DNA from 2 places in the Planococcus sp. VCh962 genome. Region 1 is predicted to be linked to the other one. Evidence: riboswitches for the same ligand, from Rfam matches in the RefSeq annotation. Region 1 holds a riboswitch; the other holds the start of a gene.
The links. Region 1 has a riboswitch for cobalamin ahead of AC3AQ9_RS08755 (ABC transporter substrate-binding protein). Riboswitches for the same ligand answer to the same signal wherever they lie in the genome.
Positions count from the first base shown of each region.

Region 2: another riboswitch for cobalamin. It lies ahead of AC3AQ9_RS12130 (acyl-CoA thioesterase); the one in region 1 lies ahead of AC3AQ9_RS08755 (ABC transporter substrate-binding protein).

Region 1 is NZ_JBYLHS010000002.1:275,847-287,947, forward strand. Features, by position in the region: gene AC3AQ9_RS08700 (ECF transporter S component) at 1-129, opposite strand, end outside; gene AC3AQ9_RS08705 (cob(I)yrinic acid a,c-diamide adenosyltransferase) at 122-709, opposite strand; gene AC3AQ9_RS08710 (bifunctional adenosylcobinamide kinase/adenosylcobinamide-phosphate guanylyltransferase) at 681-1,109, opposite strand; gene AC3AQ9_RS08715 (histidine phosphatase family protein) at 1,061-1,645, opposite strand; gene cobS (adenosylcobinamide-GDP ribazoletransferase) at 1,618-2,388, opposite strand; gene AC3AQ9_RS08725 (cobyric acid synthase) at 2,385-3,881, opposite strand; gene AC3AQ9_RS08730 (bifunctional adenosylcobinamide kinase/adenosylcobinamide-phosphate guanylyltransferase) at 3,844-4,392, opposite strand; gene cobD (threonine-phosphate decarboxylase CobD) at 4,374-5,453, opposite strand; gene cbiB (adenosylcobinamide-phosphate synthase CbiB) at 5,440-6,393, opposite strand; gene AC3AQ9_RS08745 (adenosylcobinamide amidohydrolase) at 6,390-7,850, opposite strand; gene AC3AQ9_RS08750 (FecCD family ABC transporter permease) at 7,852-8,829, opposite strand; gene AC3AQ9_RS08755 (ABC transporter substrate-binding protein) at 8,837-9,811, opposite strand; cobalamin riboswitch at 9,916-10,102, opposite strand; gene argS (arginine--tRNA ligase) at 10,148-11,809, opposite strand; gene AC3AQ9_RS08765 (YwiB family protein) at 11,806-12,101, opposite strand, start outside.
Region 2 is NZ_JBYLHS010000003.1:176,160-188,260, forward strand. Features, by position in the region: gene AC3AQ9_RS12115 (MFS transporter) at 1-128, opposite strand, end outside; gene AC3AQ9_RS12120 (undecaprenyl-diphosphate phosphatase) at 771-1,598, shown strand; gene AC3AQ9_RS12125 (Nramp family divalent metal transporter) at 1,848-3,119, shown strand; cobalamin riboswitch at 3,350-3,527, shown strand; gene AC3AQ9_RS12130 (acyl-CoA thioesterase) at 3,685-4,170, shown strand; gene AC3AQ9_RS12135 (ribonucleoside-diphosphate reductase subunit alpha) at 4,172-6,454, shown strand; gene AC3AQ9_RS12140 (ribonucleotide-diphosphate reductase subunit beta) at 6,467-7,513, shown strand; gene AC3AQ9_RS12145 (flavodoxin domain-containing protein) at 7,494-7,982, shown strand; gene AC3AQ9_RS12150 (hypothetical protein) at 8,128-8,361, shown strand; gene AC3AQ9_RS12155 (thiolase family protein) at 8,522-9,715, opposite strand; gene AC3AQ9_RS12160 (muconate cycloisomerase family protein) at 9,712-10,851, opposite strand; gene AC3AQ9_RS12165 (3-oxoacid CoA-transferase subunit B) at 10,901-11,542, opposite strand; gene AC3AQ9_RS12170 (CoA transferase subunit A) at 11,539-12,101, opposite strand, start outside.

The DNA.
Region 1 (12,101 bases):
TACAAGAGCCGGCAAGGAATCAAGGGCAATCGATGCGATACCCAGCGGAATTTTAATCATGCCGCCAATAGCCGACAAGCTGATGAATAAAGCGGCCAGCGTGATTTTTTTTGTCGATGGATTAGTCATTTTTCTTTGCACGTCCACCGTTTCTGAATACTTTTGCACTGCGGACATATTCATTATCCGGAACACCTGTCCGTGAATTGGCGACGCGCGCTGCAGCGAATAAATAATCCGACAAGCGGTTCAAATAGCGCTGGACGACCAACGGGAAATCTTCCCCTGCTTTCATCAATGTAACTGTCTGGCGTTCTGCCCGGCGCGTAATCGTGCGGGCGATGTGGAGAGTCGCTGCTGCCGGCGAACCGCCAGGCAAGATGAATCGCTCCAATAATGGCGGCTCTTCCATCAAATCATCGATGCGCGATTCAAGCACTTCCACCGGCTGTTCAGTCATTTTATATTGAGGTTCTTTGCGGACATCCGCCAAATCGCCGCCACAATCGAATAGTTCGTTTTGAATCGCTTCCAGATCAGCCAGCAAATCCGCAAATTTCTCCGGATCAAGCTCGGTCATCGCCTTGCCAATAAATGAATTGACTTCATCGATCGTGCCATAAGCCTCCACCCGTGGTGCATCTTTGTCAGCGCGAGCGCCTATTAAACTTGTTTGGCCTTTATCCGCGGTTCTTGTATAAATTCTCATGTTCATCCGCCCCTTTGATTGTTTGTGGTATACCGTACCAAATCCGTGTGATTAGATCCGCCTTTTTGAATAATTGCTGATACAGCCTGCCAATTACATCCCGCAACTCCCGCTCCAATGGATCCACTGGAACAATGCCGCGGTTCATATCCGTCAAAATCCAGATTTGCTGATTGAGCGGCTGCAATGAAATGGCCTGATCGATCGAATCTATAATAGCTTTTTCATCTATTCCATTCTCGAGCTGAGCCTTAACCCATTCTTCAATTCCGGCAACCACGAGAAACGGAGCAGTTTGGTCTGGCAGCTCCCGCTCCAGCCAGATATGTTCCCGGTTCTCCAACAATTCTTTTACATATTGGCGTTTGCCGTTAAAGGCTCCACCGAACACGATATGCATGGCGCTCCCTCCTCATATGTTTTCCGGCTTTGCCAGGCCAATGTGTAGCAATGCCCGTGATCTGCCGTTTGCCGCCAAAAAGGCTGCCCGCTTCCTTTGGCCAATAAATACCGGATTGGTCCGCCATGTGCAACAATATAAAATTCGTTACCTTCTGGAAGAGACTGCACTGCCTCGTTCACCCTTTGCATGACAGCTGTTAAACTTTCACCGCCAGGAGGTGCCAATTCGGCCGGATTCTCAATCCAGTCCCTATAACTCTGGATGCTTTTCAATTCTTCATAAGTTTTCATTTCCCAGTCCCCAAAATGGCATTCCCGAAAGTTTGGATCAGCATGATAAATAGCGTTCGGAAAAAGGACTGCTGCCGTCTGGCGGCAACGTGCCAAATCACTTCCCCAGACCTGCTGCACTGATGTATTCTTTTTAGCGTCAAAAGGCACAATCGCTTCATCGGTCCAGCCGACGTATTGCTTCAAGCCATTCCCTTTTGTCGGCGCATGCCGGATTAAATGAAGAATAAAAGCACCGTCCATAGCAGCAATTCAGCCCCTTCTATATAAGCTCCAAACAAGTCTCCCGTCACACCGCCAAACTGCCGCAGGCACCACTTCCGATAAAACCAGAGGCTCAATAAGAAAGCAGCAGCAAAAAGTGCCATATTTACAACTCCGGCAAAATAAACAAGAACCCCTGCAGCAATCAGCAGATAAAGGCAAGCCGCTAAAATCAGCCAGTTGGTATTGGCGCGCTGGCGAAAAAAAGCGCCCAGTCCCGTTTTCTTTGCGGTCTTGGTTATGCTGAATAGCATCAGCAAACCGATTCTGGAAAAAAGAGGAACCGCAATAAGAAAACTTAACGAAATTTCGTAAATCAGTTCTGACAAGATAATAATTTTGCCTAAAACCGCGAATAATAAAATCATCGCACCAAAAGCGCCGATTCTCGGATCTCCTAAGATTTCAAGCCGCTTGTCCTTGTCCTGATACGAAAAATAAGCGTCGCCAACATCAGCGAGCCCGTCCAGATGCAGACCGCCTGTGGCTGCCACCAAAAACAGGACAATCACAAATGCGGCAAGCAAGGAGCTCACTTCCGTATAATCCCTTAAGGCAAAAACAATCAATGCAGAGACACTTCCCATCAAGGCTCCCACTAATGGCAATGACAGATACATTGCCGTTACGTCGTTCTTTTCAAGAGGCAGTTCTTTCCTCACCGGGATCACTGAGAAAAACTGAAAAGCCAAAGCCAAACCGTTTGTAAGATGCCCCATCATCGGTTTGCCTCCATCATCCGCTCGACCGCTTGCCAGTCGATATGCTGCTTCACATGAAGCGCCCAGCGTCCATAGCGATCGATTTCTTGCTGGATTGGCGGCTCCGGCAGTTTTTTCATGGTCCTGAAAGGCGCCAGAAATGCACGGCGGCAATCTGGACTGTCAAAAAAGCCATGCAAATGGGTGCCTAAAACGCGGCTGTCTTGATAGCCTTCACTGCCCATTTCATAATGGACCAAAGGCGGATTTACCGCAGTCGATCTTCCGGTATGAATTTCATACCCTTCTACAGGTATGCCCAAATTCTCAAAATGCGCCACTCCGTTGCGCCTTTGCACAAACTTTTCTCCGGTGAACTGTGTTTCCATGCCCGGAATAAAGCTTAAGCCTTGTTCACATTCCACTTTTATGCCGTCATAGCCAAACGGGTCTGCCAGCCATTCGCCCACCATCTGAAAGCCGCCGCACAGTCCCACGATCTTCGATTCATTCGGCAGTGATTTCAGGTGTTGTTCAAGGCCTTGCTGCTTCCAGTATCTCAAATCTGCAATCGTGCTTTTGGTCCCCGGAATGATGACAATGTCCGGAATACCCAAGTCTGCGACAAATTCCACCCAGCGGACAGATACGTCCGGTTCACTTAAAAACGCTTCAATATCTGTAAAGTTCGAAAGGTAAGGATGCTTTAATACTGCAATATCAATCGGCTGGCGAGGAGCGGTCTTCGCCAATTCACGGACACCAAGCGAGTCCTCCTGTTCAATTGCGTGATTTGGCATGTAAGGAATCACCCCAAGGACCGGAATGCCTGTATAAGATTCCAAAAAAGCTATTCCATCTTCAAACAACTTAATATCTCCCCGGAATTTATTGATCAGCAAGCCTTTTACACGCTCAGGATTCGGCATAAGCGCCAATGTTCCGACAATTGAAGCAAAGACTCCGCCTCGTTCGATGTCAGCCACCAGAATTACCGGTACGCCAGCCCGTTCGGCAACAGCCATATTGACCAAATCGCGGTCATTCAAATTGACTTCTGCCGGGCTCCCTGCCCCTTCTATCACCACATGTGTAAACTCTTTTGACAGATTCAAAAGCGCCTGGTCAATGGCAGCCAGCCCCTGTTCATAAAAATGATGCCGGTAATCCATGCCGTCCATTGCCTCTAATTTCTTTCCAAAAAGCACCACTTGTGATTTCATGCCGCTTTCCGGTTTCAACAGAATCGGATTCATGTCAACAGTTGCCACAATGCCGGCTGCTTCAGCCTGCACGCCTTGTGCCCGTCCGATTTCTTCTCCAAGTACCGTTACGTAAGAGTTATTTGACATGTTCTGTGATTTGAAAGGTGCCACATTATAGCCCTGATCAGCCATCAGCCTGCAGAATGCCGTGCAAATCATGCTTTTTCCAACGTCGGATGAAGTTCCTTGAATCATGATTCCGCGCATTTCATCACTTCCTTCTATAAGCGACTCCACTTTCCACTTCATATGCCTTGTCCGACTGATCCACGAGCCATATATGAATTCGGCCGAGCCATTGCTGATAAGTACGATCCCGTACAAAGTCATCCAATACTTCATTTGACACGATGACCAAAAGTTCTGCCTGATTTCGGATTTGCCGGAGAGTTTCCTGTAACGCCGACCATTTTTGTTCCATACAGTCTTTGCGATCAGCGCAAGGTGCTCCTTGTTCCCAGCCTTCATACAATTCGTTGGCGAGCCAAGTAGTCACGCAATCCCACAGCACTACATCTCCAGCACCAATTTCCGGAATAACTTTCTCCAAATGGAGCGGCTGCTCAATCGTTTTCCAGCCTTGATCTTTCCGGTCCTGCCGGTGGCGCTGAATCCGCTCTTCCATTTCCGTATCAAACGCCTGTCCGCTCGCCAGGTAAATTTTATTATTGGCGTCGGTTTTATAGATGAATTTTTCTGCCCAAGCGCTTTTTCCGCTCCGTACACCGCCACTGACAAATATCAATTGTCCCGCAGCCATTGTGTGATCGCCTCCCGCAGTTCCTGCATTTGGACAGCTGATTTCATGCCGATGCGGAACCAGTTCCCATCCATCCCTTTGAATGATTTAGTGTGCCGAAGCACGATCCCTTTTCTCAACATTTCATTGAAAAATAAATCCGGTGCTTTATCTGCCGGCAGCCGGAACGACAGAAAATTCACAGCGGAGTCTGTCACCGCGCAGCCTTTCTCTTCCAAAAAACGCATCATTGACTTCCGCTCGATTCCTGCTGCTTCCATTACACGCACCCGGTAAGCTTGCTGTTCCAAGCACCGGGCTCCAATTTGAGCCGAAAGCGCATTGACATTCCAATGGGCTGCGCCTCGTTTCAACTGTTTCAAAACTTCCGGTTCACCGATGGCATAACCCAGCCGGAGGCCTGGAATGGCATATATCTTGGTCATCGACCGGACAATAATGACATGAGGCAAAGTTTTCTGCAGCGGAGTCAGCGAAAATTCCTCTCCCGCGAAATCAATGAATGCTTCATCCAAGACCAGTTCACAGCCTGCATTCCTGCATTCTTCAGCGATGGATACCAGCACATCCCGTTCCAGTAAAAGTCCTGTCGGGTTATGCGGATTGCAGATATAAACAGCAGCACATCCTTTTAACGCCGGCACCAATTCATCCAGCTGCAGGCGCCAGCCGCTTTCCTCCGTTAATTGGACAGCAACCACTTCCGCTCCTTCTGCCTCAAGCGTTTTGCGGTATTCAGAAAAAGCCGGTTCAATCAATAACACCCGCCTGCCGCGGTAACGGCGGGCCAGCCAAGTGAAAATTTCCGCTGCCCCGTTTCCCGCAATGACATGATCCGGTTCAACACCGTGGAATTTTGCCGCTGCGCTTCGGAACGGCTCTCCATCAGGGTCCGGATAATATTTAATCAATTCCTGCAAATAGTTCCAGGTGGCTTCAATAAATTCTGGCGGTCCAAAAGGATGAACGTTCTCGCTGAAATCGAGAATCCGTTCAGGCGCTTCCATTCCCAGTTGTCTATATAAAAGTTTCGGGTTCGCGCCATGGTCAGGCAAATTCAATGATCATCACTCCTATTGCAAAGAGAATATAAAACCAAATCGTGGCGATATGCATATGCGACACGGCTTCTTTAATATGCTTCGCTTCCAGTTTGTAAATGGGCGTTCCCATACGGGCGCGGTCCGAACGGACTCCTTTGTATGTATTGACGCCGCCGAGTTCTATGCCCAGCTGGACGGCAGTTGCCGCTTCCAGCCAGCCGCTGTTCGGGCTCGGGTGCTTAACGGCATCCCGTGCCCACTCCGCAAAACGCTGACGCATCGTAAGATTTCGTTTATTTTCGGTAGCCAATAGAATCAATGCTCCGGTAAGGCGGCTCGGAATAAAATTCAAGGCATCATCCAAGCGGGCCGAGGCATAGCCAAACTGCGCAAACTCCTCATTTTTATAACCCACCATCGAGTCGCAAGTATTGACTGCTTTATACAGCCATAACCCGGGTGCACCCAGCAGAAATGCCCAGAACATCGGTGCCGTAATGCCGTCGCTCGTATTTTCTGACACGGTTTCGACAACGCCGCGGGTAATTTCACTTTCATTCAAATGGGCGGTGTCTCGCCCGACAATCCAGGAAAGCTTTTCCCTGGCCCCGCTCCAATCCTTCTGAATCAGCGGCTGGTATACGTCTTCTGCCGCGTCACGCAAACTTTTTTGTGCAAGGCCAGAAGCGATTAAAAGCGTTTCGATGAGAAAGCCCATACTCCAGTGAACGGCATATGCTCCCGCCACCAATAGATAAGCCGTTCCGAAAGCTGCCGCAGCAGTGGCTATGATGAGGAAAAAACCGTTGCGAAAAGCATTCGGCGGATGGTTCCATTTGGTTGTCAGCTTTGATATCAAGGTTCCCAGCCACCGGACCGGATGTGGCCAGCCATGAGGATCTCCGACGATCCGGTCGATTATGAGAGCCAGTCCAATAGCAAAAATGTGGCTGATCATGCCTTTTTCGCCTCACGGTATAAGCCGATTGCTTCCACGGTACATTCAAACACCCCTGCTCCGATCAACTTGCCAAGCTCGGTGATCGGACCGCCGTATGGCAAAAACTCTCCCCGCTGTGTAGCAGCGACCAAACAGCTGTCAGTCGAAGTTCCTGTCGCCAATGTATTGGTCAGCGGATCCATTACACCTTCAAGATGAAGCGCTTTTGTTTTGGCTTCCGTAGCGGTAATCATCGCTTGGATAAAAGCTTCATCCGATAATTTGCCATTGACCATGATCCACGTATTGATCGTTCCAACTTGCACGGCACGCTCAAGTGCCTTCGAGACATCCACTGCATTACCAATTCCTGCAGTCACTGCAATAACAACGGAACCGAAAGAAGCTTCATACTCCTTCACGATAGCATCCTGGGTTTGTACAGCAGTCATCATTCCGACAGTATCGGTAGGTTTAAAACCCAATCCTTCAATAAATTCCGTCATTTCCATCAAACTGTCGTCGATATTATAATTCATGTCCACATGGCGATTGATGAAAGTCCGGAACCAGCCGGCTCCTGCATTGATTACCGCTGAAGATACGGTTTTCAGAGGAACTTCACTTTGGTAAAGCACCATATTCGGCGAAACTGCGAAGTCTTCGGCGCGGATGGCCCATTCTTCTGTCCGCCGTTTTACTCCTGGAAGGAGCGTAACTTGCGGTTTTGGAAGCTCCGGATGCGGGTGGTTGCTGACCCGCGTCTGGTAGACGGCTTCAATATCCTGTTCCCGTACCACTTCATGCGGCTCCCCCATGCGAACAATCTTGCCATGGTCCAATAGTAATAATTGATCGCAATACATGGACGCAATATTGATGTCATGGAAAATCGATACAATGGTCAATTCTTTTTCAATCGCTTGTTTTTTTATGGTATCCAGCAGTTCTTTTTGATGGTTGATGTCCAAATGATTGGTCGGTTCATCGAGCAACAGGATTTTCGCATTTTGGGCCAATGCTTGGGCCACGAAAACACGCTGCTGCTCTCCCCCTGATAAACGGTCGATTTGTGTATTTTCATAATGGGTGATATTCATCAAGCGCATGGCTTCTGTCACAGCCGCTTCATCTTCTTCAGACCAGGAAGAAAACCAGCCGCTTTGATGCGGGTATCTTCCAAGCGAAATCGTTTCACGGACCGTATGGGCAAATGCATGCGCATGAAGCTGAGGCAAAACGGCCATTTGTCTGGCCAGTTCCTTAGCCCCAAAATCTGTGATCGACTTTTCTTCAATTTCAATCTTTCCGCTCTTTAAAGGCAGCACCCCGCTGATTAATTTCATCATGGTGGATTTCCCGCTGCCGTTCGGCCCCAAAATACCAAGCATCGAACCTTTTGAAACTTGGAAAGAAACGTCATTGACGATATTCTTCTCTCCGTATCCACCAATCAATCCTGTTATTTTCAACATATCAAGCCACTCCTTTCCGTTGGCGGAAAAAGATGAACGCAAAAACCGGTGCTCCGATAAATGCGGTAATTACTCCAATAGGGAGTTCCGTCGGTGAAATGATCGTCCGTGATACCAAGTCACAAATGATCAACAGCGCAGCGCCATTGATAAAAGAAAGCGGCAGGACATGCCGATGATCCGATCCCCATACCAGCCGCGTCATATGCGGCACGACCAAGCCAACAAAGCCGATTGTTCCAGACACGGCCACAGCCGCTCCGGTCAGAATCGATCCACTGATGAGAATCATCATTTTCCTTTTTTTCACGTCTACTCCCAAATGCTGTGCCCGCTCTTCCCCGAACAGCATGGCATTCAATTCACGCCGGTTCAGCCATAGCAAGAAGGAGCCGATGAGGATAAACGGCAAGGCCATCTGGACGTAAGGCCAGCCCCGCATGGATACACTGCCAAGAAGCCAGCCGATGATTTGGCGAAGCTCTTCCCCGGTCAACGCTATCATTAAGGAAATGACCGAACCGAGAAATGAACTGAAAATGATCCCTGTTAAAATGACTGTTTCCATTTTCATGGACCGGTCGACCAATTTAGCAAATCCCATCACTGCGAACATCGTCAACAATGCGCCCAGCATGCTCATCACCGGCAAAGTGTAATTCCCTAAAAACGGGACTGAAATGCCGAAAAAGAGCGTCATCACAGCGCCGACTGAGGCACCGGATGACACTCCTAAAGTGTAAGGATCGGCTAATGGGTTTTTAAGCAGGCCTTGAAATGCTGCACCGGCAATTGCCAGTGCTGCACCGACCAGGCCTGCCAGAACCACACGCGGCATCCGGATATTCCATAAAATATTGGCAGCTGTTTCATCCGACTCGGGATTCCACAGCACTTCCGGCGAAATGGAAACCGTGCCGACCGTTACCCCCAGCAATACAGCCCCTCCCAAAAGAATGAAAGAGACAATATAGGCCAGGCTGTTTTTACTCACTGAAAACCTCAGGATAAACAGCTTGTGCCAGTTCCATCAAACCTTCTGTCAGCCGCGGGCCGGAACGGGTGACTTTATCCGAATCGACATTGTAAACTGCATTGTCTTTTACTGCTGTCACTTCAGCGAAGCCACTGCGTGCTTTGATTTTTTCAACAGCATCCGGCACGTAAGCACCTTCTGTCGACACGATCACATCGGGATTGGCTTCGACAATCGCTTCCGGGTCCATGCTGACCCATCCTTCAAGGTTACCCGCTGCATTTTCAGCGTTGATGATGTCCAGCATTTCATCCATAAATGTTCCGCTGCCGGTAGTGTAGATCTCCGGATCGCTGCCAACTTCAACAAATACTTTTTTGGGTTCTTCGATTTTGCTCGCTTGTTCTTCGATTTCATCTACTTGTGCTTCCATTTCAGAAACGAGTGCATCCGCTTCTTGCATTGCACCGGTCGCTTGCCCGATAACCGTCATGGTTTCATATACTTCATCAAAACTTTGGGCTTCCTGGACAACGTATACTTTAATGCCGGCATCACGCAATTGCTGAAGCCCTGCTTCACCGACACCCACACCTGATTCATGGGCTAATACCAAATCCGGCTGCAAGCTGATGATTTTTTCAACATTGAATTCCTGGCCGCCGATTTTCTCGACAGTTGCTGCTTCTTCCGGGTAATTATCAAAATCGGATACTCCGACCATCTTTTCTCCCAAGCCAAGTTCATAAGCAATTTCTGTATTTGATGGCACCATGGAAACGATCGCTTTCGGTTCTTCTTCGATTACAACTTCTTCACCTACTGCATCCATCATCGTTACTGGAAATTCAGTTTCTGCCACTTCTTTCGGCGGTTCTACCTGTGTTTCTGCCGTTTCTCCTGCTGGTGCTTCTTGTCCGCCGCACCCTGCCAGCAGCATCGCTGCCACTCCTGCACTTGCTCCAAACTTCCAATACTTCTTCATCTCGACATCCCCTTTTATAATATAAAAATCTCCCGCAGACACTGCGGGAGATTGAAAGGACGACATAAAAAAGCGTGTGCATCCAGCCGGTCCTCGCAGGCTTAGTGGGCGTTCTCATAAAGGCAGGTCTCCTGGCTTGTGATCATGGCGTACTGCACCTTCCCAAAGCGTTGCTTCAGTGGCATTTGGCAGATTGCTCTCACTTACAGTGGCGGGACCGCGCCGGAATCGAACCGGCTTCCCTTTTAACTCATGTTCTTAGACATAAGCACCTTTATGATTGAATTATTAAGTTTCTTAATAAGTTAATTATACACAAAATTCTTTCAGTGTCTCTTACATTTTGTCAGGAGCAGATACGCCGACCAATTTCAACGCATTTGCAAGAGTCGTTTTGACAGCGGTAATCAATGCCAGGCGCGCAGCTGTCAATTCCGCGTTGGAAGTGTCCAATACTTTATTGGCATTATAGAAGCTGTGGAAGTGTGCCGCCAATTCCTGAATATAAGTAGTCACGCGATGCGGTGCACGCAGTTTTGCTGCATCTGCCACCACTTGCGGGAAGTCCCCGATTTTTTTCAGGACATCGATTTCTTTTTCCGAAGCCAAGAGATCCAAATTATCTGTAGATGCAAAGAATCCTAACTCTTCCGCTTGACGCAGAATCGAGCAGATGCGCGCGTGGGCATATTGGGAATAATAGACCGGGTTTTCATTGGACTGCGATACGGCAAGATCCAGGTCAAAGTCCATATGTGAATCGCCTGATCGCATAGCGAAGAAATACCGCACTGCATCCAAGCCAACCAATTCAACTAGTTCACGCATTGTTACGGCTTTACCGGTACGTTTGCTCATTTTCATCTTTTCGCCGTCTTTGTACAGCTGTACCATTTGGATGATGCTCACTTCAAGTGTATCGCGGTCATAGCCAAGCGCTTCAATTGCCGCTTTCATGCGCGGGATATAACCGTGGTGGTCAGCTCCCCAGATGTTGATGAGCTTATCAAAACCGCGCGACAATTTGTCTTCATGATAAGCGATATCCGGCAGCAAATACGTAAACGAACCGTCGTTCTTAATCAATACGCGGTCTTTGTCATCGCCGAATGTCGTTGAACGGAACCAAGTTGCACCATCTTCTTCGTAAATATGGCCGTTCTCACGAAGCTTGTTCAATGCAATTTCAATTTCGCCTTTTTCGTATAAAGAAGTTTCGGAGAACCACTCATCAAACTCAACGCGGAAATCAGCCAAGTCTTTCTGCAGCTTCGCCAGTTCCACTTTCAAGCCATGTTTGCGGAACGCTTCAAAACGTTCTTCTTTGGTCATATGGACAAATTTATCACCATGCTCTTTGACAAGATCTTCAGCGATGTCTTTGATATCCTGGCCACGGTAGCCGTCTTCCGGCATGTTCAGCGATTCGCCAAGTGCTTCAAAATAACGCGCTTCGATAGACAGTGCCAAATTATTGATTTGGTTGCCGGCATCGTTGATATAGTATTCACGTGATACATCGTAACCCGCAACATCCAGTACGTTGCAAAGTGAGTCGCCGACCGATGAACCGCGGGCGTGCCCAAGGTGAAGGTCACCTGTCGGATTGGCAGATACGAACTCAACTTGAATACGCTCGCCTCCGCCTGAATTTGTGCGGCCGTAGTCTTCTTTTTGCTCCAGGACCGTCTTCACTACATCTTGCAGATAATCTTTTTTGATTGTGATGTTAATAAAACCTGGGCCGGCAATATCCACTTTTTCGATATTCGCCGTGTCCTTGTCAAGATTCCCGACAATCGCTTCCGCAATCACACGCGGCGCTTTTTTTGCTACACGCGCCAATTGCATCGCAATGTTTGTGGCATAATCGCCGTTCGCTTTGTCTTTTGGTGATTCCAGGTAAACTTCGACTGGTTCAGGCGTCAATTCCGCTTTTTGAACCGCTTCACTGATTGCCAGTTTAATGGCGTGCTGTACTTTTTCTACTGCATTCATTTTTGACCCTCCATAAATTGGATTTCCATTTCATATTCCCCGACGTGGGCAGAGCCCATCGCCAGATCGTAACGGACTTTAAAGCGTGTATCGCTGACTGTCAGCTCGTGGGCTTTAGTCGTCAGCATAAAAGTGCCTTGCTCATTTGTTAAATTCCCTGTTTGTTCTTTATGTAATAAAAACGGTAGCCGCATCTGCAGGCCGCCGCTTCTCATAATCACTGCTTCGTTTTCGCTGAGCTTCACTGTAGTCCGGATCAGCAGCTCTTCCACCTGCTCCTCATACTGCAAGT
Region 2 (12,101 bases), on a different contig from region 1:
CTTATATAATAATCGATAAAAATCGCGTTGGAATATGTTTGTCCGGGACCTGAAAAAAACTGGGATAGCGCGGCAAGCGCGATGATTACCCAACCGTAGTGAAAAGAATAGCCTGTCTGTTGTTTCATAGTGCATCTCCATTTTTCTTAATCCTTAAATAAGATTAGTTTATTGAATTTGAGAAGTAAAAATATATCAAAATCACAATTTATTATCATATCATAATCGAGTTGCATTAAAAACATTTGATTTTAACTAAATTAAAGTAAAATGATTCAGAAATTTAATATTTTCAAATAGCACTTATTTCTTTCGTTCAAAACAGTTTTAAGAGATGGATATTTTAGGATTGTGCGGTGTAAATGCGTTAAAAAAGGTGTATGATTAAACAGGCAAGCAGTTTATGGCAATTAAAAGTGCAGGCACAGCATCATTCCAATAAGTCGACAGCGAATAGAGGAACCTCTTGTGCTGCGGCTTCGCAGAGAAAAGAAGCCTTGAAGTACAATGTGCTGGATACAATCAGCGCTATTATAAATTTGCTCAGGACCTCTCTGAGATTGACTGGAACTTGTCCAAATGACTACAATGTCCAACCTTACGTCATCCTTGATGCCGCCTTGTGATAAGAACAATGTTTTAAGGTGAAAAAAGGAGATCCGGTTTGGAAGCTGTGAGGCTTCCAAATTTTTTCGGCAATTTTTCGCCGGGCGCCTGATTTCACTGCTTATGATCAACATTAATTATTTAATTTTAAAGGAGAAAAGAACATGCAGTTATGGGAATTAGTTGTTGCAATGATATTAGGGATTGTTGAAGGGCTGACAGAATTTGCACCGGTTTCTTCAACGGGCCATATGATCATCGTCGATGACATTTGGCTGAAATCAAAAGAGCTGTACACAGAGCCGGTAGCAAATACGTTTAAAGTAGTCATTCAATTAGGATCGATTTTAGCGGTAGTCATCGTTTTTAAAGATCGATTTAAAGATTTACTTGGACTGAATAGAAAAGCGACAGCCGGGAAAAAACAGCGCCTTAGTTTAACAAAAGTGATTGTCGGGTTAATTCCTGCAGGCGTGCTTGGCTTATTGTTTGAAGATTACATAGATGAGTATCTATTTTCGGTAGAAACGGTCGTGATCGGACTCGTTATTGGAGCGATTCTTATGTTGATTGCAGATTTTGTCACGAAAAAGAAACCTCATCATACCGAAACGGTTGACCAGATGACGTACAAGCAAGCATTAGGCATGGGCCTTTTCCAATGTCTTGGCCTCTGGCCTGGATTCTCGCGTTCCGGTTCTACAATTTCCGGAGGTGTTTTGCTGAGAATGAGCCACCACTCTGCCGCTGATTTTACGTTCATCATGGCTGTGCCGATCATGCTTGGCGCCAGTGGGTTGTCGCTGATTAAAAACTGGCAATATTTCACGATGGACGCTTTGCCGTTCTTTGCTGTCGGTTTTGTCAGTGCATTTTTTGTAGCGCTAGTGGTAGTTAAGTTCTTCTTGAAGCTGATCGATAAAATCAAATTGGTGCCTTTTGCGATTTACCGGATCGTTCTTGCAGCATTGATCTATGTAGTTTATCTTTAAGAGCATATGGACAAAACCCAATCTTCTTGTGAAGATTGGGTTTTTATTTATGAGGATAGAAGATTTTGCAACGGAGTGCTGAAAGAGTATGTGTTTTTCCTTTTAATTAAAATTTTGAAAATTCTTTAAATTAATATGAAAATTGCTTTATAATGAATTTTAACAGCTAAGTGAATGGTCTATTTATGGCAGTTTTCACGTATTGCATCGGAGCTTGTCGAAGACTAGAGCGCACAGGGAGGTTTTTGAATGTCTACAGTTCAAAGCACTGAAAAATCAGTACCTGTTGTACCGCGTACGTTAAAAGAGAAAGCCAAAATGGTCGGACCGGGATTTGTAACCGCTGCAACGGGAGTGGGGACTGGTGATTTAATTGCGGCTCTTGTCGCTGGGGCGGCTTTTGGCATGACGCTCGGATGGGCTATTCTGCTCGGTTCATTGTTCAAGTTTTACTTCACAGAAGGCATGGGACGCTGGCAGCTGGCTACAGGAAAGACCATCCTGGAAGGCTGGCATTCGCTTGGAAAGTGGGCAACGGGTTATTTCGGCGTCTATTCCATCATTTGGGGATTCAGTTACGGGGCAGCTGCGATGTCGACGAGTGCCATTATGATGGTAACGATGTTTCCCATTATGCCCCTATGGGCTTGGGCAGTCATTCATGGATTAGCCGGTCTTGCACTGGTGCTGTTCGGCCATTATGAACTTTTTGAAAAAGTGATGACGCTCATGGTCGGCCTCATGTTTATCACGGTTGTCGGTTCAGCAGTAATTCTTCTGCCGGACATCGGAAATATCGTGAGCGGTTTTGTGCCGCGGACCGGCGGCAGTTCGCTGCTGCTAGTTTTAGGGCTGCTTGGCGGGGTAGGCGGAACGATTACGATGGCGTCATACGGCTATTGGATCCGTGAAAAGAATTGGGTGGGCAAAGCTTGGATTCCAATGATGAGAGTGGATTCCGCTACCGGGTACATCATTACAGCGATTTTCACCTTATCTCTGCTGGTCGTCGGAGCAGAATTTTTATTCGGTACCGGCATTGAAATTAATGGAGAAGAAGGGTTAGTGGCGTTATCCGGTCTATATAGCGATCAATTTGGTTCTTTTGCCCGCTGGCTGTTCTTGATCGGCGCCTGGTCTGCCGCATTTTCATCCTTATTGGGTGTTTGGAACGGCGTGCCTTACCTGTTTGCTGACTTTGTCCGGATGGTGCGAAAAAAGGGGACAGATTCTGATGAGCCGGTTTCTAAGAAAGATCCGGCATACCGTTTTTATCTTCTATGGCTGACATTCCCGCCGATGCTGCTGCTGTTTTTCGGCCAGCCGGTGCTTCTTGTTATCTTATATGGTGCGCTCGGCGCTTTGTTCATGCCGTTTCTAGCAATCAGCCTAATGCTTCTGCTCAATTCGAAACGAGTGGACCCGGGATTCAAGAACGGCTGGGTCACCAATACCGTTTTAACAGCCTGTGTCATTGTCTTTGTTTACCTGGGGACCGTTGAGCTGCTTAAATTGTTTTAACCAAAAAGAGAGAATTTAGATGATGCATGAATCTGTAGAGTTTGATAGAGAAATTGAGTGCAGAAGAAAAATTGATTTTCCCTGGCAATAAAGAAGAAGTCAGCAGGCAAGTGCTTGCTGGCTTTCTTTAAATTTCTTGCATAAATTATTAGCTTGTAAAAGAAAAAGATCTAGTTTATAGTTTATAAATACAGTATTTAGTGAATTGTATACATAACAACACCATATATAGTAATGCCAATAATAATGGTGCCTGAAAAGGCTTAATAGGGAATCCGCTGAAAACCGGAGCTGTACCCGCAACTGTAAGTGCTGACGAACTATGGCAATCCACTGTCCAACGGACGGGAAGGACATAGTGTAGGAAGAAGCATGAGCCAGGAGACCTGCCATCGTTATAAGTTAATGACCTTCTCCGGGAGCTGGGAGGTATAACGAAGGTACTCCGTGCGGTGCAGCGGCTTTTTTGCCGGCTCCCACTGGATTATTTACGTTTATCCGACCCATCCTCTCGCCTGAGAAGATGGGTTTTTTGTTTGCCCAAATACCGACTGGAGGAATAGAGATGACACAGCAAATCACAGCAAGCCGTTCGCGGACGATTCAGACCAAATTGGTGCTGCCGCCGGATACCAATCATATGGGAACGATTTTTGGAGGGACGGTGCTCGCCTATATCGATGAAATTGCGGCTATTACCGCAATGAAACACAGCGGAAAAGCGGTGGTGACCGCATCGATCGACACGGTGAATTTCCTGTCATCCGTTCGGGTCGGCAATATCTTGATTTTGGAAGGCGTAGTGATTTCCACGGGCCGTACATCGATGGAAGTTTACGTGAAAGCGGAATGTCAAAGCATCGAAACAGGGGAGAAAACCTTGACGACAACAGCTATCCTGACGATGGTGGCGGTCGACGATGCTGGAAAACCGACGCCGGTGCCCGGGGTAGTGCCGGAAACGGAACATGAGAAGCAGCTGTTCCAAGGCGCTCAAGAGCGCAAGCAACTTCGCATGAAAATCAACGAATACGCAAAGGAGCTGGTTTGATATGAATACAATCATCCACACAGAAAAGGATGCCGTGACAAAAGCAATTCTGCGGGCGAGAGATGTCTACAAACTTGATGCGGCACCCTTACTTGAAAAAGTAGCAGACCTGGAAATTCAAGCAAAAGGCGAGCAGTCCCTAATTTATGCGCTCAACCGCATATCCATGGCGGAACCGGATTGGACATTCGTTGCGGCGGAACTTTATTTAAACGAGCTATACGAAAAAGCGGCGAAAAGCCGTGGCTTCCAGGCTGAATCCAAATACGGCGATTTTTACGAATTGGTTCAAAAACTAAGCGACATCGGTATTTATTCCGGTGATTTATTAAAGAGTTACTCGAAAGAGGAAATCCAAGTATTAGGCAATGAAATCCGTGCGGACCGCGATCTATTGTTTAATTACATCGGCTTGTTTTTACTGGCGGACCGTTACTTGGCTAAGGATTATGACGGGAATATGTATGAGCTTCCGCAGGAGCGCTTCCTCGTGATTGCGATGACCTTGATGCAGAACGAACCAAAAGACAAGCGGCTGGAACTGGTAAAAGAAGCTTATTGGGCCATGAGCAATCTTTATATGACAGTTGCGACGCCTACGTTGTCCAATGCCGGCAAGAGCTTCGGCCAGTTGTCGTCCTGCTTTATCGATACGGTGGATGATTCGCTTGATGGCATTTACTTGAACAACTGGGACATCGCGCGCCTCAGCAAAGACGGCGGCGGCATCGGCGTCTATTACGGCAAAGTGCGGGCACTCGGATCCGACATCAAAAAGTTCAAAGGCAATTCATCCGGTGTCATTCCGTGGATCCGTTTGGTCAACGACACAGCAGTCAGCGTCGATCAGCTCGGGCAACGCCAAGGCGCCGTAGCGATTTACTTGGATGTGTTCCATAAAGACATCATGAACGGTTTCTTGGATTTGAAAACGAATAACGGCGACGAGCGCCGGAAAGCGCATGATATTTTCACGGGCGTAGCGATTCCGGATCTGTTTATGGAAAAACTGAAGGAAACGGACAACAGCGGCCGCAGCAGCGGTGAATGGCATACGTTCTGCCCGCATCAGGTGAAACAGATGATGGGGTGGAAAGACGAGGCGGGAACTGCGCTGGGCCTGGAAGATTTCTATGACGAAACCGATGTAAAGCATTTCGCGGAGAAATACGAAGAAGCGGTCAATAATTCTTTACTGCCAAGGAAAACCTACCGGGCAATGGATATCATGGCGCGCATCATGGTGTCTCAGCTCGAGACCGGCACGCCGTATATGTTTTACCGCGATGAAGTGAACCGCCAGAACCCGAACAAGCACTTGCGCGGCAAAGGGCGCACATCGATTTACTGCAGTAATTTGTGCACAGAAATTATGCAAAATATGTCATCTACAACGATCATGAAAGAGTACACCGACGAAGATGGCAACCTTGTGATGATCCGCAAGCCGGGCGATTTTGTCGTCTGCAACTTGTCATCGATCAACTTGCCGCGCGCGGTGAAAGCGGACGTGCTAGAGCGCCTGGTGCCGATTCAGATGCGTATGCTGGATAATGTCATTGATTTGAATACCATTTCCGTGGGTCAGGCAGACGCGACGAATAAAAAATACCGCGCAGTTGGTTTGGGAACTTTCGGATGGCATCACTTACTTGCGCTTGAAGGCATCCATTGGGAAACCGAGGAAGCTGTCATGTTCGCGGATAAATTGTACGAAGAAATTGCCTACCATACCATCCGCTCTTCGATGGAGATTTCCAAGGAAAAAGGCGCTTACCGGGAATTTGCCGGGTCGGAATGGGAGACGGGCGAGTATTTTGAACGCAAGGGTTACACCAGCGAACGCTGGGGTGAACTGCAAAGCGCTATTACGGAAAACGGCGTCCGCAACGGCTGGATGATGGCGGTAGCGCCAAATTCATCTACAGCAAAAATCGGCGGTTCGACGGACGGCATTGATCCGCTTTATGCTGTTGAATACGCCGAAGAAAAGAAAAATTTCAAGTTCAAAGTGACGGCACCGGATTTGGATCACAACACTTACGATTATTACCGCCGTGCCCGCCACGTGCTCGATCAGAACTGGAGCATCCGCCAGAACGCAGCCCGCCAGCGCCATATCGATCAGGCAGTCAGCTTCAATTTCTATGTGCCGCATACCATCAAAGCGAAAGAATTGCTGGGGCTGCATTTCGAAGCATGGGAGCAAGGCCTGAAGACGACGTACTACGTGCGCAGCACATCCCAGGCAGAAATCGAAGAATGCGAAGCATGCCAAAGCTAAGGAGGAATCATCATGTCGATACACGCACCGTTACAAAAAATCAAGCTGCTCAATCCCGAGCAGCCGAATAAATCTACAGGCATCATCAACGGGGAATCGTCCGGTTTATTAAACTGGAACGATATCGCTTACCCACAGATGTATGACTTGTACCAGACGCTGCTGGCGAACTTCTGGAAAGCCCAGGAAATCAATATGCAGGATGACATTAAACAATGGGACCATTTGACGGATATCGAGCGTGACGTATTCCTGCGCATCAACACGCAGCTGGCATCGCTCGACAGCCTGCAGACACCGACGATGAGCCAGGTCATGGACTATGTCACCGATTCCAGCTTCAAGGCGATTTTCGCCGTCATTTCACAGCAGGAAGCGGTTCACAATGAATCGTATTCGTATATCCTGAGTTCACTCGTTTCCATCAGTGAACAAAACGCCCGTTTCAATCAAGCGAAAAGCGATCCGATTGTCCGGAAGCGCAACGAATTGATTCTGGATGCTTACGAAGCGTTTCGCCAGAACCCGACACCTCAGACTTTATTCCGCTTAAGCGTCAATTCGATCAATCTCGAAGGCATTTATTTCTACGCCGGCTTTGCCTTTTTCTATCACTTGGCGCGCCAGCAGAAGATGCTCAAGACCAGCACGATGATCAGTTATATCCAGCGTGATGAAATGCAGCATGCGTATTTCATTTCCCAGTTTATCCGTATCATGCTGACGGAAAATCCAGAGTTGAATACCGAAGAAAATATCCAGTATGTATACCGTGCAGTCGATCAGGCAGTGCAGCTGGAGAAAGAATGGGCGCATCACATTCTGGCGGATATCCAAGGACTCGATTTGGACGAGTTTGAAGGTTACGTCGAATACTTGGCCAATAAACGGCTGCGCCAGCTGGGGCTTGATAATCTATATGCAGAACAAAGCAACCCGATGCCGTGGATCCAGGTGTTCGGCGATGACATGATGAACGACACGAAATCGGACTTTTTTGAGCAAAAATCCCGGACCTATTCGAAAGTGTCGCAGTCGAATGGCTTTGACGAATTATGAGCCACGGATTGCCATCGTCTATGCATCTGTCACTGGGAATACGAAAGCGGTGGCGGAGATATTACAGGAAATCTGCATTGCCAAGGGGCTGGAAGTGGAGCTTTGGCCAGTAAAAGGCTTTCCGTTTTCTAGACTCTCACGTTACGATGCTGTTTTGATTGGCACATACACTTGGGGCAGCGGTGAGATTCCGAAAGAAATGCGGAGGTTGTTTGAAACTGTTGAGAACTTAGGCTGTAAAGAACTGGTGACAGCGGTTTTTGGTACCGGCGACAGCTTTTTCGCCGAGTTCTGCGGGGCTGTCGACCGCTTCCGGGACATGCTGTATGTGCAGACGGAACTGGCGGCTACCTTGAAAATCGAATTGGCGCCGCAGGACAAGGATATCGCACGCTGTGAGAAATTGATTGACAGCGTCCTCAATAGGCTATCGGTGTTTTCCCGAAAAATAGACGGGTATAATCAGTAGGGGACAGCTAACTACTGAGGAGGAACCTGGATGACAGTGAATAAATGATGGAAGCTGGGTGCAGCAGTCTTTTTATCCGCAGGCATGCTAGCGGCATGTGGAGGAAACAGCGGCGACGCAGAGAACGAGATGGAATCCGAAGTGAATGAAAACGAAAATGAAGGAAATGAAAACGAATCAGGCGAGAACGAGAACGAGTCGGATGAAAATGAAAATGAAGCCGATGAAGATGGAAATAATTGATGAAATCGGCTTCATCATTTTGAAGCAGGCCGCTGAAGATTCGCGGCCTGCTTTTTTAATTTCTGATCCATGCGATTCAGCTTTACTGGCGGAAAAGAGCCTGTTACTTGCAGCAAATCGAATTTACTTGCGGTAAACGAGACTTTACTTGCAGCAAGCTCGTGGTTACTTGCGGCAAATTCACTTTACTTGCAGCAAATCGAATTTTACTTGCGTCAAGCTCTATTTCGTCCCCTAGCTATATCTTTACAACAAAAAAGGATCTGCTGAAAATCAGCAGATCCTGCGCTTCACTTTTAAACTCTCAGATTCTCTACAACCGATGCAATTCCCATGCCACCGGCGATGCACAGTGTTACGACGCCGTACTTCTTGCCGGTGCGCTCCAGTTCGTGCACCAGCTTCGTCAACAGGATCGCGCCTGTCGCGCCGATTGGGTGGCCCATCGCAATGGCGCCGCCATTCGGATTGACCCGGCTGCGGTCCGCACCGAGTTCGTTGATGCAGGCGACTGCCTGGGAAGCGAACGCTTCGTTCAGTTCGATGATGTCGATGTCTTCAATCTTCAAATTTACTTGCTTCAATGCCTTGAATGTTGCATGGACTGGCCCCATTCCCATGATTTCCGGGGAACAGCCGACTGCCGCTTGAGCGATGACGCGTGCTTTCGGCTGATAGCCGCGTTTCAAAGCTTCGTCTTCAGACATCACCAATAAAGCGGCGGCGCCGTCGTTGCGTCCGCTGGCGTTGCCCGCTGTAACCGTGCCGCCTTCTTTAAAGACAGGCTTCAGGCCAGCCAGCTTTTCCAAAGACGTTTGGCGCGGATGTTCGTCTGTTTTAAACTCAATCACGCCTTTGCGTGTTTTCACCGGATAAGGGGCGATTTGGGAATCGAACAAGCCTTTTTCAATAGCGTTCGCCGCCCGTTCCTGGCTTTCCAGCGCAAATTCATCTTGTTCTTCACGCGAAATGCCGTATCTTTCAGCAATATTTTCAGCAGTGATGCCCATGTTCAGTTCGCCGTATGTTTCCACCGGCTGTGAACCTGGCTGGCTCGCCGTATTCGGGTCTTTCAATAACACATCGCCAGATTTCGTGCCAAAGCGTACCTTGTTAACGTAATAAGGAGCGGTGCTCATGGATTCGGCGCCTCCTGCGATGATGATATCGCTCAATCCGGTCTGGATTTGCTGTGCGGCGGAATTGACTGCCTGGACGCCTGAACCGCATTGGCGGTGCAACGTGTAGCCAGGCACTTCAACCGGGATGCCGGCGCGCAGCAAGGCAACGCGCGCCAAGTTCGAGACATCCGCACTTTGCTTCGCTTGCCCCATGATCACTTCTTCGACAGAAGCGGGATCCAGCTGAGTGCGGCGGAGCAATTCTTCGATCACATGGGCGCCGATCAAATCGACGGTTTCATTGCCGATGGTACCGCCTAGTTTTCCGATGGCGGTTCTGACAGAATCTACGATTACTGCATTCTTCAATTCATCATCTCCTGTTTTCCGGAAAATTCTCTTGCGTAATGTTTTACTTTTTCCTTGTCGATTTCCATGCCGAAGCCCGGACCGTCGGGAACGACTATTTCAAAATTCTCGAATTTGATTTCATTGACGGTGACATTGTCTTTGAAAAGCAGCGGACCGAAGATTTCGGTGCCGAATTTCAAGTCGGAAATCGTTGAGTACAGCTGAGCGCATGCGGCTGTCCCGAGGCTCGACTCAATCATCGTTCCGCCGTATAAACCAAGGCCCGCCGCTTCCGCAATGCCGACAACTTTTTTCGTCTGCGTCATGCCGCCGTGCTTGCAGGGTTTCAGAGCGATGGAGTTGCCGGCGCGGTATTTGGCGATCCGGAAGACGTCCTGGATGCTTGTCGCCGCTTCATCAGCCATGATTGGCACGTTGAATTTGGCGGTGAGTCTGGACATGCCTTCAAAATCCCAAGCCACAAGCGGCTGTTCGACCATCGATACACCGCCAGCTTCAAGCGCTGCGATGCAATAATTCGATGTATCTTCATCCCACGCCTGGTTAACATCGACTGTCAAGCGTGCTGCATCACCGAGCGCTTCCTTGATTTTACGGACATGCTCAACATTTTTGAAAGGATCGCCTTTGCCGATTTTCAGCTTGAAAATATTATGGCGTTTCTGCTGAAGAAGTTCTTGTGCTTCTTCGATATCTTTTTCCGTATTGCCGCTGGCGAGCGTCCAGGCGATTGGCAAGGATTTATGGATTTGGCCGCCGAACAGTTCGAAAGCGGGAATGCCTTTCGCTTTTGCTGCCAAATCGATAATGGCATTTTCCACGACGGTCTTAGCGAAATAATTACCCCGTACGAGTTTTGATACATCATTCATGATTTTATCGAAATGAATCGGATTCTGCCCGATGATGAGTGGGGTGATATACGTATCGATATTCGCTTTGATGGCTTCCGGCGTTGATTCACCGTATGAAGCGCCGCCGATCGTCGCCACTTCTGACCAGCCTTCACGGCCGTCTTCGTCCGTCACACAGCCAACCACAATTGTCTGTACCGTAATGGTATGCATCGCGAGCTGGTGGGGGCGGATGGTCGGTAAATCCAATATATAAACTTCAAAAGAACGTATCTTCATGCAAATAAACCTGCTTTCTTTAGTTGGTCCTGCCACAGCAGAATTCGCTTTATTCGATAAACGAAGCTTCGGTTTTTTCTTTGACGTCATCCAGCGTAACGCCCGGCATCAGATCCACCAGCTTCAATTGATTGCCGGTGACTTTGAATACCGCAAGTTCCGTAAAAATCATATCCACTTGGCGCGTGGAGGTAATCGGGTAGGTACACTCTTTCAACAGCTTGGAACTGCCGTCTTTGGATGTATGGCTCATGGTTACAAAGACTTTCTTGGCGCCGACAAGCAGATCCATCGCTCCGCCGACTCCCATGATGTTCTTGCCCGGAACCGCCCAGTTGGCGATTACGCCGGTTTGGTCTACTTGCAGCGCCCCGAGGATTGCGACATCGACATGGCCGCCGCGGATCATCGCAAACGAATCCGAACTGTTGAAGAATGACGCGCCGACCGCTTCGCCGACCGGCAATTTGCCAGCATTGACCAGGTTCGGATCAATATCCGCTTCCTCGACATCCGTCACGCCAAGTAAGCCGTTTTCCGTATGGAGGTATATATTGTCTTCGGTCATGTATTCCGCTACCAATGTCGGAATGCCGATTCCAAGGTTAACGGTGCAAGGGCCTTTCAATTCAAGGGCAACGCGTTTCGCAATCATATGCTGAGTTTCTGATTTGCTCATCTGGACTGTCATACGCTCACCACACCTTCTTTCGTCAGAACTTGCTGTGCTTTCACGATGAAATCGACATAGATGAAAGGAGTCACGACTTCTTCGGGATTCAACTCACCGGGTTCGACAATTTCGTCCACTTCGACAATGACCGTTTTCGCAGCGGTTGCCATCAAGGGATTAAAGTTCCGTGCCGTTTTGTAGTAAACGAGGTTTCCCAATGTATCCGCCTTATAGGCACGGATCAAAGCGACATCCGCACGGATCGCTTTTTCCAGAATATATTTCACTCCATCGATTTCGCGTTCTTCTTTTCCTTTGGCAAGGTCTGTACCGACGCCTGTAGTCGTATAATAGCCGCCAATCCCGGCACCGCCAGCACGCAAGGATTCCGCTAAAGTGCCTTGCGGCAAAAGCTCCAGTTCAATTTCGCCTTTTTGGTATTTGTCGCCGACATCCCGGTTGCTGGTGAAATAAGACCCAATGCCTTTTTTAATTTTGTTTTGGTTCAATAAAATCCCGAGCCCTTTTCCGGACTCTCCGAGGTTGTTGCTGACAATCGTTAAATCTTTGACGTCTT